DNA from 4 places in the Serratia odorifera genome. Region 4 is predicted to be linked to each of the others. Evidence: predicted binding sites of a transcription regulator. Region 4 holds the regulator's gene; each other region holds the start of a gene.
What was found. The regulator CRP, encoded in region 4, controls carbon source genes, mostly activating them, when cyclic AMP is high. The targets are predictions, from matches to a motif close to ATGTGANNNNNNTCACAT.

Region 1 (3,142 bases), on a different contig from region 4:
TTTTATTTCTGGCGTGGCTGGCGGTGTGACTTGGGGGTAAGGATCAGCTCATGCGCTCTTTCCAGACGTTTTGCCGCCGCCAGCCAAGGGAATGCGTGGCGCAAGTGGAATCGCGTATCGGATCGCCGCCAGTTGATCTATTCTTATAGGCGCAGGGAGTGCGGAAAAAGGCAGGGAGCTGATGAAAAAGCAGGTTTATAACAGGAGTTATGTCACATGGCGGTAGGGATCCAGAGCAGAGGTATTACGCGTTGGTTGGCACCGGTATTGGCATTGTTGGTGGTCATGCAGTTGACCGCCTGTGGCGATAAAGAGCCGGAACAGCGCAAGGCATTCATCGAATATTTACAGAATACGGTTATGCGCAGCGGAGTGAAGATCCCGACGCTGAGCGAAGATCAGAAACAGAAGTTCGGCAACTATGCCGGCGATTACGCGATTTTGGTCGGTTTTTCGCAGCAGTTGACCAAATCTGTGGACGCCAGCCTGACGCCGGCGCTCGACCAGATTAATCAGATCCGCAGCGCGCAGGATTATATCAGCAAGCGTGACGGGCTCCAGCAAGCGGTGGGCGCGCTTAATCTGCTGGGACAGCAGATTCAGAGTGCCAAATCGCAGGCCGATACCGCCCATGCGGCGTTGAAACAGCCGGACTCGTTGAAAGCGATATATAACCAGGCGTACGACAAGATTGTCACCGCACCGGCCAATGCGCTGATGCCGGCAATCCCGACCACCGCCAGCTTTGTACAGGATCTGGTGCAGGTTGGGGATTTCCTGCAGGCACAGGGCAATCAGGTCAGCTTCAACAACGGCGGCGTGCAGTTCCGCAGCCAACAGCAGGCGACGCAGTACAACACCATGATGTCGAACCTGGTGGCTAAACAACAAAGCCTGCTGAGCGCGCAAAAAGCGGTGCTCGAAGTAATGCAGTAACCTCTCTTCCAGAGGCGGGTCTGCCGCCTCTGTCTTCACCCGCTCGTCGGTGTACTACACTTCAAAACAACGCCGTTGCGCTATGGCGTAACTTTCTTTCAGCCATGCCTTCGCGTTGCGTGACCATGGCATGAAACTACGCCGTTGCCTGGCGTTGACGTCTGGCGTGAAAATATCTTGTGATTAACATCACATTTCCAAAACAAACCTGTCACTTAACAATGTGATTATGATCACAAAAATAACGGTAAAAGCAGCGACTTGCGCCCAATGTGCTTTTTTTACACCGAAAAATTGTGATCTTCATCACCATAAATAGCCACTTTTGGGGGTGTATATAGTGATGTTTGTCACAAAATTCCCGTGAAGTACGCGTGTTAAAAAGAGCGTGCTAGAGTCCATTTCGCATACAGCACCAACGCTGCCGGTTTACGGCAAATCGGTTCGCTACAAAAAGAAACGCGCGCTCCTACTTGTCAGCGCGTAATGCTATTACCGCTTCACTACAGGGGTGTGTTTTATGTTTTCACCAGATATCAAGGTCAAAGTACAGAACTTTGGCCGTTTCCTGAGCAACATGGTGATGCCTAATATTGGCGCATTTATCGCCTGGGGTATCATTACCGCCTTGTTCATTCCCACCGGTTGGCTGCCGAGCGAAACGTTAGGCAAACTGGTTGGCCCGATGATCACCTATCTGCTGCCGCTGCTGATCGGCTATACCGGCGGTAAGCTGATTGGCGGCGAGCGCGGCGGGGTAGTGGGGGCGATCACCACCATGGGGGTGATCGTCGGCGCTGATATGCCAATGTTCCTGGGGTCGATGATTGCCGGTCCACTGGGCGGCTGGGCGATCAAGCATTTTGACCGCTGGGTCGACGGCAAGATCAAAAGTGGCTTTGAAATGCTGGTGAACAACTTCTCCGCCGGCATTATCGGTATGCTGCTGGCGGTGCTGTCGTTCCTGGCTATCGGGCCGTTGGTCGAAGCACTGTCGAAGCTGCTGGCCGCTGGCGTACACGTGATGGTGGTGAACAACTTGCTGCCATTGACGTCGATCTTCGTCGAGCCGGCAAAAATTCTGTTCCTCAACAATGCCATCAACCACGGCATCTTCTCGCCGCTGGGTATTCAGCAGGCAACCGAAGCCGGCAAATCAATCTTCTTCCTGATTGAAGCCAACCCGGGTCCGGGTCTGGGCGTGCTGATGGCCTATATGTTCTTTGGACGTGGCAATGCCAAGCAGTCTGCCGGCGGTGCGGCCATCATTCACTTCTTTGGCGGGATTCACGAAATTTATTTCCCCTATGTACTGATGAACCCGCGTCTGCTGCTGGCGGTGATTCTCGGCGGTATGACCGGGGTGTTCACCCTGACACTGTTGAACGGCGGCCTGGTTTCCCCGGCGTCACCGGGGTCGATTCTGGCTATCCTGGCGATGACGCCAAAAGGCGCCTACTTCGCCAACCTGGCGGCGATCTGCGCGGCCTTCGTGGTGTCATTTGTGGTGGCGGCATTCCTGCTGAAAACCTCGAAAGTGAAAGAGGACGAAGACTCGCTGGAAGAGGCCACCCGCCGCATGCAGGACATGAAGTCCTCGTCCAAGGGCGGTAAGCCGGCGGCGAATGCTGCGGTAGACGGCGACCTGAGCACGGTGCGCAAAATCATCGTGGCCTGCGACGCCGGTATGGGCTCCAGCGCCATGGGCGCCGGCGTGTTGCGCAAGAAAGTGGCCGACGCCGGGCTGAAAAACATTTCCGTCACCAACTGCGCCATTAACAGCTTGCCGGACGACGTTGACCTGGTGATCACCCACCGCGATCTGACCGAGCGGGCGATGCGCCATGCGCCGCAGGCGCAGCACATCTCGTTGAGCAACTTCCTCGACAGCAATTTGTACAGCGATTTGACGGCGCGCCTGCTGGCGGCCAATAAATCCAGCGACAATCAGCAGAAGGTGGTGGGCGCGCTGGACGACAGCTTTGAAGATAGCGAACAGAACCTGTTCAAACTGGGTGAGGACAACGTGTTCCTTGGCCTGCAAGCCGACGACAAAGAGCAGGCAATCCGCTTCGCCGGCGAGCAATTGGTGAAGGGGGGCTACGTTGAGCCGGAATACGTGCAGGCGATGCTGGAGCGTGAAAAACTGACCTCGACCTACCTTGGCGAATCGATTGCCGTGCCGCATGGCACCATCGAGGCCAAA
Region 2 (3,142 bases), on a different contig from region 4:
AATTCGATTTCTTCCTGGAAGGTATGCACGCGGAAGTCCGACTTGCCCATCGGAAAACGGCCCGGGTAGCTCTGTACCTGCTTACCGTCCTTGATGTCAAAGCCTTCGCTGAACTTCAGCGACTTGATTTCCGCCAGCGTAAAGTCGATGGCGTAGTAACGACCGTCTTTGCGTGCGCGATCCGGGAAGCGTTGCGCCACGTCGGTGACCCGATCGAGATAGTGGTCATGCAGCACCACCAGTTGGTCGTCCCTGGTCATCACCAGATCCTGCTCGAGGAAATCGGCGCCCTGGGCATAGGCCATGGCTTTTGCCGGCAGGCTGTGCTCTGGCAGGTAGCCGCTGGCGCCACGGTGGGCGATCACCACCTTGTCGGCAGCCTGGGCGATACCGCCGATCGACGTCGCTAACATGATCCCTGTCAGCAGGGCTTTGACATGAGTCCGCATAATCTTCTCCATGAGTGGGCAGGGTAGTAAAAAGGCCGCAGAGCGGCCTTGATATAATGCGTTATTTCTGTGACGGTTAACCGCGTTTGGCTGCAATGGCCGCGTGGTGTTTTCTTTCGCTGATCATGGTCAGCAGCAGCAGTAATACTGCACCGATGCTGCCGCCGATCATCACCATAAAGCCGCCATCCCAACCGAAGAAGTCAACGGTATAGCCGACGATGGCGCTGGCCGCGACCGAGCCGCCCAGATAACCGAACAGTCCAGTGAAGCCAGCGGCGGTGCCGGCGGCTTTTTTCGGTGCCAGCTCCAGCGCGTGCAGGCCAATCAGCATCACCGGGCCATAGATCAGGAAGCCGATGGTGATCATGCATGCCATATCGATGCCTGGGTTGCCGACCGGATTGAGCCAGTAAATGATGGTGGCGATGGTCACCAGCGTCATAAAGAACACGCCGGTAGCGCCGCGATTACCCTTGAACACCTTGTCCGACATCCAGCCGCACAGCAGCGTGCCCGGAATACCGGCGTATTCATACAGGAAGTAGGCCCAGGACGATTTATCCAGCGCGAAGTGCTTCACTTCCTTCAGGTAGGTCGGCGACCAGTCCAGAATGCCGTAACGCAGCAGATACACGAACACGTTGGCGACGGCGATGTACCACAGCAGTTTGTTCGGCAAAATATACTGCATGAAGATTTGCTTGGCGGTCAGCTCTTCTTCCGCTTTTTCCGAATAGTCGTCCGGGTAGTCGTTTTTGTACTCTTCGATCGGCGGCAGCCCACAGGACTGCGGCGTATCACGCATCAGCGCAAAGGCGATCAAGGCCACCAGAATCGCACCGAAGGCCGGCATGTACAGCGCAGCGTGCCAGTCGTTGAACCAGGCCATCCCCAGCAGGAACAGCAACGGTGGCAAGCCCCCGCCAACGTTATGGGCGCAGTTCCACACCGAAACGATACTGCCGCGTTCTTTTTGCGACCACCAGTGCACCATGGTACGGCCACACGGCGGCCACCCCATGCCCTGGAACCAGCCACAGAGGAACAGCAGCACGAACATCACGGCAATGCTTGAGGTCGCCCAGGGCACGAAGCCCATGAACAGCATCACGGCAGCGGCCAGAATCAGGCCGGCCGGCAGGAATACCCGTGGGTTGGAGCGGTCGGAAACCGAACCCATGATGAACTTGGAAAAACCGTAGGCAATGGAAATACCGGACAGTGCGAAGCCCAGATCGCCACGGCTGAAGCCCTGATCGATCAGATAAGGCATCGCCAGGGTAAAGTTTTTACGCACCAGATAGTATGCGGCGTAGCCGAAGAAGATCCCCAGAAAAATTTGCCAGCGCAATTTGCGGTAGAGCGGATCTACCTTATCGAGCGGCACACGGGAAATGTGTGCAGCTGGCTTGAAAATACTCAACATGAACGCCTCCGATGGCTTTATCGTTTATTGCATCCCGGGCAGAAAAGATGGCGGGATGATTGAGCGGATATCAATGTGTCGTTTTTTGTTCCATAACGAACGTCATGCTAGTCAAAACCCCTGGATGGCTCTGTGATGCATGGCGCAATTGTTACACTTTTATGAAACTGCGGCGGATTTTGAGCGATTCGTTAACGTTATGAAATAGAAAAACCTAAAAAAGTCGTGATGATGATCACAATCATGGTTTTTTATGGACATTTTTCTTTCGTTTTAGGTTCGTTATTGTTCCTTATCAAACAAAGACCGCACTGACTGTGGCTCAATAGCGCCAAACCGGCAATCTGGGGAAGGGTGGATGAGCAACAGTTCAGCGGTGAGCGAAACGGATGTGATCATTATCGGCGGCGGCGCTACCGGCGCAGGGATCGCTCGCGACTGCGCGCGCCGCGGCCTGCGCTGCCTATTGCTGGAGCGCCATGATATTGCCACCGGCGCGACCGGGCGAAATCATGGACTGCTGCACAGCGGGGCGCGCTACGCGGTTACCGACGGTGAGTCGGCGCGTGAATGCATCGAGGAAAACCGCATTCTCAAACGTATCGCCCACCACTGTATTGAACCCAGCAACGGTCTGTTCATCACCTTGCCGCAGGATTCGCTGACCTATCAGCAGACGTTTATCGCCGCCTGTCAACGCGCCGGGATAAACGCCGAAGCCATTGACCCTGGTGAAGCGCTGCGCCTGGAACCGGCCGCTAATCCGGCGCTGATCGGCGCGGTGAAAGTGCCGGATGGCACCGTTGACCCGTTTCGCCTGACCGCCGCCAATATGCTGGATGCGCGCGAGCATGGCGCACAGATCCTGACCTATCATCAGGTGATCGGCTTACTGCGCATGGGCGATCGCGTTAACGGCGTGCGCGTTTACGACCATAAAAATCGTCGGCAGTATGAAATTCGCGCCGAGGTGGTGGTTAACGCCGCCGGAATCTGGGGCCAGCAAATTGCCGAGTACGCCGATCTGCGCGTGCGCATGTTCCCGGCCAAGGGCGCCTTGCTGATCCTGGGCCATCGCATCAACAACATGGTGATCAACCGCTGCCGCAAACCGGCAGACGCCGACATCCTGGTGCCGGGTGATACCATTTCGCTGATTGGCACCACCTCAACCCACATCGATTACGATCAGATAGACAACATGGCGGTGACGCCACAGGAAGTGGACATCCTGCTGCGTGAAGGGGCACTGCTGGCGCCGACG
Region 3 (3,142 bases), on a different contig from region 4:
CCATCGCCAATATGCCACCGTCGCGCGGGTCTTCCACCACCACCGCCGCCCGTTGGCCTTTCAGCAATGATTCGATGTATTGCTGCAGGGGCAGATCCAGCGTCAGGTAGATATTTTTGCCGGCCTGCGGTGGCTGTTCCTTCAACAGTCGTACGATGCGACCGTGGTTATCCACCTCCACTTCCTGATAGCCGGTGGTGCCGTGCAGCTGCGACTCATAGTAGCCCTCTATGCCCTGTTTGCCGATGTTGTGATCGGCGGCATAGTTTTCGGCCTCGCCGGCTTTTTCCAGCCGTTTCACGTCGCGGTCGTTGATTTTCGATACATAGCCGACCACGTGTGCCAGCTGCGCGCCATATGGATATTGCCGCTGTTGGTAACTTTCGACGCTGACGCCGTTAAAGCGGTATTGGTTTACCGCAAAGCGTGCCACTTCGCTATCGTTGAGTTCAGTCTTCAGCGTTACCGGTTTGTAGCGGCTGTTGTGGCGCATCTCATCGCGAAAGGCCTCGATGTCTTGCGGCGTCAGATCGACGATCGGCGTCAACGCCTGGAGCAACGCCGTCATATTGGCGATTTTACTTGGCACCACCTGGATCTGGTACAGGGTAATGTTGCGTACCAACGGGATACCGTTGCGGTCGAAAATCAACCCGCGGCTTGGCGCAATCGGCAGCGTTTTAATGTCGTTCTGGTTCGAACGCGTCTGGTAAAAATCATGCTGCTTCACCTGCAAACGGTACAGATTGAAGATCAGCACGCCGAAACACGTGACGACCAACAGCAGCGCCACCGCAGCGCGGCGAATGAACAGCATTTCCTCGGCGGAATGGTCGCGAATTTTTTCTTTTAATAGGGCCATGCGTGGAACGTTACCTGTCTGACTTCCGTTTCCCTGAGTAAAAACAAGGGATTGAAAAGCGACCAAGGATAACGTTATTGACTGATTGACCCCATGAAAAGGTTGCTAATGATGTGGCAGAAATGTTTCAGCATGTTTGCATATTCCCATCAGCGTGGATTGCAGTTGTTCAACCGTTGAGCACCAGCCAAATTCGATGCTAGAATGTGACACAGATCACACTAATGAGTTCAATTACGCCACCACGCTGTCCGCTGCCCTGCCTTATCCCCCTGCAGGAGCAAGACGGCCAGACGCGGCTTTTGCAGCAAAGGAAGAAGTTCGATGAGTGCCATAGCTACAGGTTTCATTATGATGCGCTGGGAGTTGCTGAGCGCCGTGATGATGTTTTTCGCCAGCCAGTTAAACGTTGTTTGTCGTAAAGCCAGCCGCAACGGTATGGCGTTCATGTTCAGTAGCCTGGGTCTGTTTACCGCCATCTGGTTTGTCATGGGGTTGATGGGCATAACCATCACCCTGGAAGGCTTGTCGCATTTTTGGTCAGTCACCAAGGATGTGTTTATCGAGGTGATGAGCAAGACGCCGACCGATTATCCGATGCCTTAAACCGCAGGCAATTGCTTCGCCATCGACACATCCAGCGACGATGGCAAGGCACTGTCGGGTGCCAGGTACGGCCCGCAGGCATAGCGGCACCCCACTCGCCAACGCCCCGGATTACCCCACGCTTTATTTGCCAATGGGCACTGCCGAGCGGCGGTCAGACTGCCTTATGGCAGCGAACCGCCGAGCCAGCCTGATGCATTTGCAGCACCTGCGCCTGCTCACAGCCGTCCCCGGCGAACGGGCAACGTTCGCGAAAATAACAGCCCGACGGCAGGCATCGATTGCCCGGTAATTCCCCCTTGCGGTCTTCGATGGCGCTGTCGGCCAGAGCACGTCCGGCGCGCGGCACCGAATCCAGCAACAGCCGGGTGTAGGGATGCCGTGGCTGCTGCAATACCTTTTCGGCCGCCCCCAGTTCGACAATCTGCCCCAGGTACATCACCGCCACCCGATCGCTCATGTGCTGTATTACCGATACGTTGTGCGAGATCAGCACGTAGGTCAAATTGCGCCGACGTTGCAGTTCGACCAGCAGATTGAGGATTTGCGCCTGTACCGAGATATCCAATGCCGAAGTCGGTTCATCCAGAACCAGTACATCAGGCTGTGACGACAGTGCGCGAGCAATCGAGATGCGCTGACGCTGGCCGCCGGAAAATTCATGGGGCAACCGGTCGAGATATTCCGGCCGAATGCCTACCTGCTGCGCCAGATCCGCCGCCAGCGCACGGCGCTGGGCGACAGCGGTGCGGTGCTGCACATACACCGGCTCGGTAATAATGCGCCATACCGGCAGTCGCGGATCGAGCGATGACTGCGGATCCTGAAATACCATCTGCATACCGCCAGCCGACGGCGCGCCGGTGGCCTGCTGGCGGTGCAACTCGCCGCTGCTGGGTTTCAGCAGCCCCATCAGCAGCTGTGCCAGGGTGCTCTTGCCACAGCCAGACTCACCGACGATGCCCAGCGTTTCGCCACGCACGATCTGCAGATCGAGGCCGTTCAGCGCATGGACGAATTCGGTGGGTTTACCACGCCAGTTATAGGCTGCCGGAAAACGCAGGCGAATATCACGCAGTTGCAACAAGGCCTCAGCGTTCATCATGAACCTCCAGATTGACGTTTTGCGGATGCCAGCAGGCCGCCTGCTGACCCGGTTTGCCGGGCAACGGAGCCAGACGCGGTGGTTGGTGGCATTGCGCGCTGGCATAGGCACAGCGGTTGCTGAAGGCGCAACCTGGCGGTAAGGCGCTGAGGTTCGGCACCGTTCCGGGGATCGCCTGCAACAGGCTGCGCGGCTGGCCGCGTTCCGGCGCCGCCAGCAGCAGGCCGATGGAATAAGGATGTCCGGGATGATTAATCACCGCATCGGTAGCGCCGCTTTCAATCACATGACCGGCGTACATCACATACACCCGGTCACACAGCTGCGAAACCACCGCCATATCATGAGTGATAAACAACACTGCGGTGCCGCTGGCACGCGCTTTCTGCTGCAATAGCCGTAAAACCTGACGCTGCACGGTAACGTCCAATGCGGTGGTCGGTTCGTCGGCGATAATCAGCTGCGGTTCGCAGGAGAACGCCATGGCGATTAAAACCCGTTGCCGCATCCCACCAGAAAGTTCAAACGGATAACGCGCCATGACCCGCTCGGCATCGGCAATCTGCATT
Region 4 (3,142 bases):
CTTCGGCCTGCTGGAGCAGAGCTTCCGTGAATATGGCAACGGCGGCAGCGGCCGTTCACGTAAATATCTGCACACCTATGACGAAGCCGTGCCGTACAACCAGGTTCCTGGCACCTTTACACCGTGGGAAGCCCTGCCGGAACCCACCGACGTGCTGTTCTACGAAGGGCTGCACGGCGGCGTCGTCACCGATCAGCATGACGTGGCACAGCAGGTCGATCTGCTGGTCGGCGTGGTGCCAATCGTCAACCTGGAGTGGATCCAGAAGCTGATCCGCGATACTGGCGAACGCGGCCATTCTCGCGAAGCGGTGATGGATTCGGTAGTGCGTTCGATGGAAGACTATATCAACTACATCACACCGCAGTTTTCACGCACCCACATCAACTTCCAGCGCGTGCCAACGGTGGATACCTCCAACCCGTTTGCCGCCAAGGCCATCCCGTCGCTGGACGAAAGCTTTGTGGTGATCCACTTCCGCGGGCTGGATCAGATTGATTTCCCTTATCTGCTGGCGATGCTGCAAGGCTCGTTTATTTCGCACATCAATACGCTGGTGGTGCCCGGCGGCAAAATGGGACTGGCGATGGAGTTGATCATGGCACCGCTGGTGCAGCGGCTGCTGGAAGGCAAAAAGATTGAGTAGCCAGGCGACACCGGACGGGCGCGGGGAGGATTAGGCCACCGCGCCACATGCCATTAGGCCACTTCCCGGACTTCAAAGCTGTGGGTAACGCTGGCGGCCTTGCCGAGCATCAGCGCTACCGAACAGTATTTGTCGGCAGACAGATCCACCGCACGCTCCACCGCCTTGTCGCCAAGCCCTTTACCGCTGACGATAAAATGCAGGTTGATATGGGTAAATACCCGTGGTGCCTCTTCGCGACGTTCAGAGGTCAGTTTTACCTCACAATCACGCACGTCGTGACGGCCTTTTTGCAAAATCGACACCACGTCAATCGCGCTGCATCCCCCCACGGACATCAGCACCATTTCCATCGGACTTGGCGCCTTGTCACCGGCATTGCCGTCCATCAATACCTGATGGCCAGACGCCGATTCGCCAAGAAACGTTAACCCTTCAACCCATTTGACTCTTGCCTGCATGCTCATGACTCCGATTGATTCTTTGTCATCAGACTACGCGTTAGCAGCAAAACTGGCAACGGAACCTGATACTGGTCATGTGTGAGCGAGACAACACAAGACACCCGCGTCACTCTGTGCTACAAACAGAGCCGCAATAACGCTTTCTGGACAGCGCTTTCAGGGAAATGCCCACGGAAAGGCACCTTAATGTGTATGTTAACAGAATGTAGCTTGCAGCTCTCACTGCAAGTTAATATGCTAGGGCAATAGCGTATTTTTACGTCACGCCTCAAAAACGGTTAATGGTCGCCGCTCATGGACAGCCATAACACGTTTGACAGGGAACTCTGACCCCTGTGATACAGGCAGATTACAACAGAGGATAACAGCGAATGGTTCTCGGCAAACCGCAAACAGACCCTACTCTCGAATGGTTCCTGTCTCATTGCCATATCCACAAATATCCATCGAAAAGTACGCTGATTCACCAAGGTGAAAAGGCCGAAACGCTTTACTACATCGTGAAAGGCTCCGTTGCGGTGCTGATCAAGGATGAAGAAGGCAAAGAGATGATCCTGTCCTATCTCAATCAGGGCGATTTCATCGGCGAACTTGGATTATTTGAAGAAGGCCAGGAACGCAGCGCCTGGGTTAGGGCTAAAACCGCCTGTGAAGTGGCTGAAATTTCCTATAAGAAATTCCGTCAGCTGATCCAGGTGAACCCTGACATTCTGATGCGCCTGTCGGCGCAGATGGCAAGCCGCCTACAGATCACCTCAGAGAAAGTGGGTAACCTCGCCTTCCTAGACGTTACCGGCCGCATTGCGCAAACCCTGCTCAATCTGGCCAAACAGCCGGATGCCATGACTCACCCGGACGGCATGCAAATTAAAATCACCCGTCAGGAAATTGGTCAAATCGTCGGTTGTTCACGCGAAACGGTTGGCCGTATTCTGAAAATGCTCGAAGATCAAAACCTGATTTCCGCACACGGCAAAACCATCGTCGTCTACGGTACCCGTTAATCCATTAAAACGGCACGCTTCAAAAAATGCCGGTCAGTTAACGCTGACCGGCATTTTTATGCGCCGTTTACCGTGGACACAGTCGGACATCCGATACCGTCTGCCGACCGCCGGTGGGTAGCTACCCGGCGTTGATCACGTCCTGAACCGCCAGCTCAAACAACGCCATACCGTCGGCAATATCTTGCGGCTCAACGACCAGCGACGGCGCAAATCGGATCACGTTCGGCCCGGCATTTAAAATCATCAGGCCACGCGCGGCGGCCGCGGTGAGGAAATCACGCGCCTTGCCGTGGTAAGGCGCCGTCAGTTCGGCGCCGATCAACAGCCCCATACCGCGAATCTCGCTGAAAATACGGTATTTTTCGCCAATGTCCCGCAACGCCGCAACATACAGCGTATGACGCTGTTCGACGCCGCTCAACACTTCGGCGGTATTGATCACGTCCAACGCCGCCTCCGCCACCGCGCAGGCCAGCGGATTGCCGCCATAGGTGGTGCCGTGGGTACCGACCTGCATCACCGAAGCAATCTCCTCGGTGGTCAGCATGGCGCTGACCGGGAAACCGCCGCCCAACGCTTTGGCGGTGGTCAGAATATCCGGCGTCACACCGTAGTGCATATAGGCGAACAGCTTGCCGCTGCGCCCCATACCGCTTTGCACTTCATCAAATACCAACAGCGCCTGGTGGCGATCGCACAGTTCACGCACACCTTGCAGGAACTGCGCATCCACCGGAGTAATACCGCCTTCGCCCTGAATCGGCTCCATCACCACCGCGCAGGTGTGATCGTCCATCACCGCCTTGACCGCCGCCAGATCGTTGAACGGTACATGCACGATGTCGGCCGGCTTTGGCCCGAAGCCGTCGGAATACTTCGCCTGGCCGCCAACCGAGACGGTAAACAGCGTACGGCCATGGAACGCGTTATAAAACGCGATGATTTTGGTTTTGTACGGGCTGTGGCGGGTAATGGCATAGTGGCGCGCCAGCTTGAATGCCGCTTCGTTGGCTTCGGCGCCGGAA

Region 1: the regulator CRP is predicted to act here: its motif matches at 1,158-1,175, upstream of ACCC84_RS16085 (PTS mannitol transporter subunit IICBA).
Region 2: the regulator CRP is predicted to act here: its motif matches at 2,102-2,119, upstream of glpT (glycerol-3-phosphate transporter).
Region 3: the regulator CRP is predicted to act here: its motif matches at 1,067-1,084, upstream of ACCC84_RS05175 (YjcB family protein).

Annotation. Positions count from the first base shown of each region.
Region 1 covers NZ_JBGMUT010000006.1:93,919-97,060, forward strand. The annotation lists gene ACCC84_RS16080 (DUF3053 domain-containing protein) at 217-936, shown strand; gene ACCC84_RS16085 (PTS mannitol transporter subunit IICBA) at 1,457-3,142, shown strand, end outside.
Region 2 covers NZ_JBGMUT010000011.1:29,206-32,347, forward strand. The annotation lists gene glpQ (glycerophosphodiester phosphodiesterase) at 1-449, opposite strand, end outside; gene glpT (glycerol-3-phosphate transporter) at 526-1,878, opposite strand; gene glpA (anaerobic glycerol-3-phosphate dehydrogenase subunit A) at 2,237-3,142, shown strand, end outside.
Region 3 covers NZ_JBGMUT010000001.1:1,109,472-1,112,613, forward strand. The annotation lists gene mrdA2 (peptidoglycan DD-transpeptidase MrdA2) at 1-862, opposite strand, end outside; gene ACCC84_RS05175 (YjcB family protein) at 1,187-1,468, shown strand; gene ACCC84_RS05180 (hypothetical protein) at 1,465-1,602, opposite strand; gene ACCC84_RS05185 (oligopeptide/dipeptide ABC transporter ATP-binding protein) at 1,623-2,570, opposite strand; gene ACCC84_RS05190 (ABC transporter ATP-binding protein) at 2,560-3,142, opposite strand, start outside.
Region 4 covers NZ_JBGMUT010000008.1:168,657-171,798, reverse strand. The annotation lists gene ACCC84_RS18420 (phosphoribulokinase) at 1-646, shown strand, start outside; gene ACCC84_RS18415 (OsmC family protein) at 700-1,107, opposite strand; gene crp (cAMP-activated global transcriptional regulator CRP) at 1,482-2,114, shown strand; gene argD (bifunctional acetylornithine/succinyldiaminopimelate transaminase) at 2,236-3,142, opposite strand, start outside.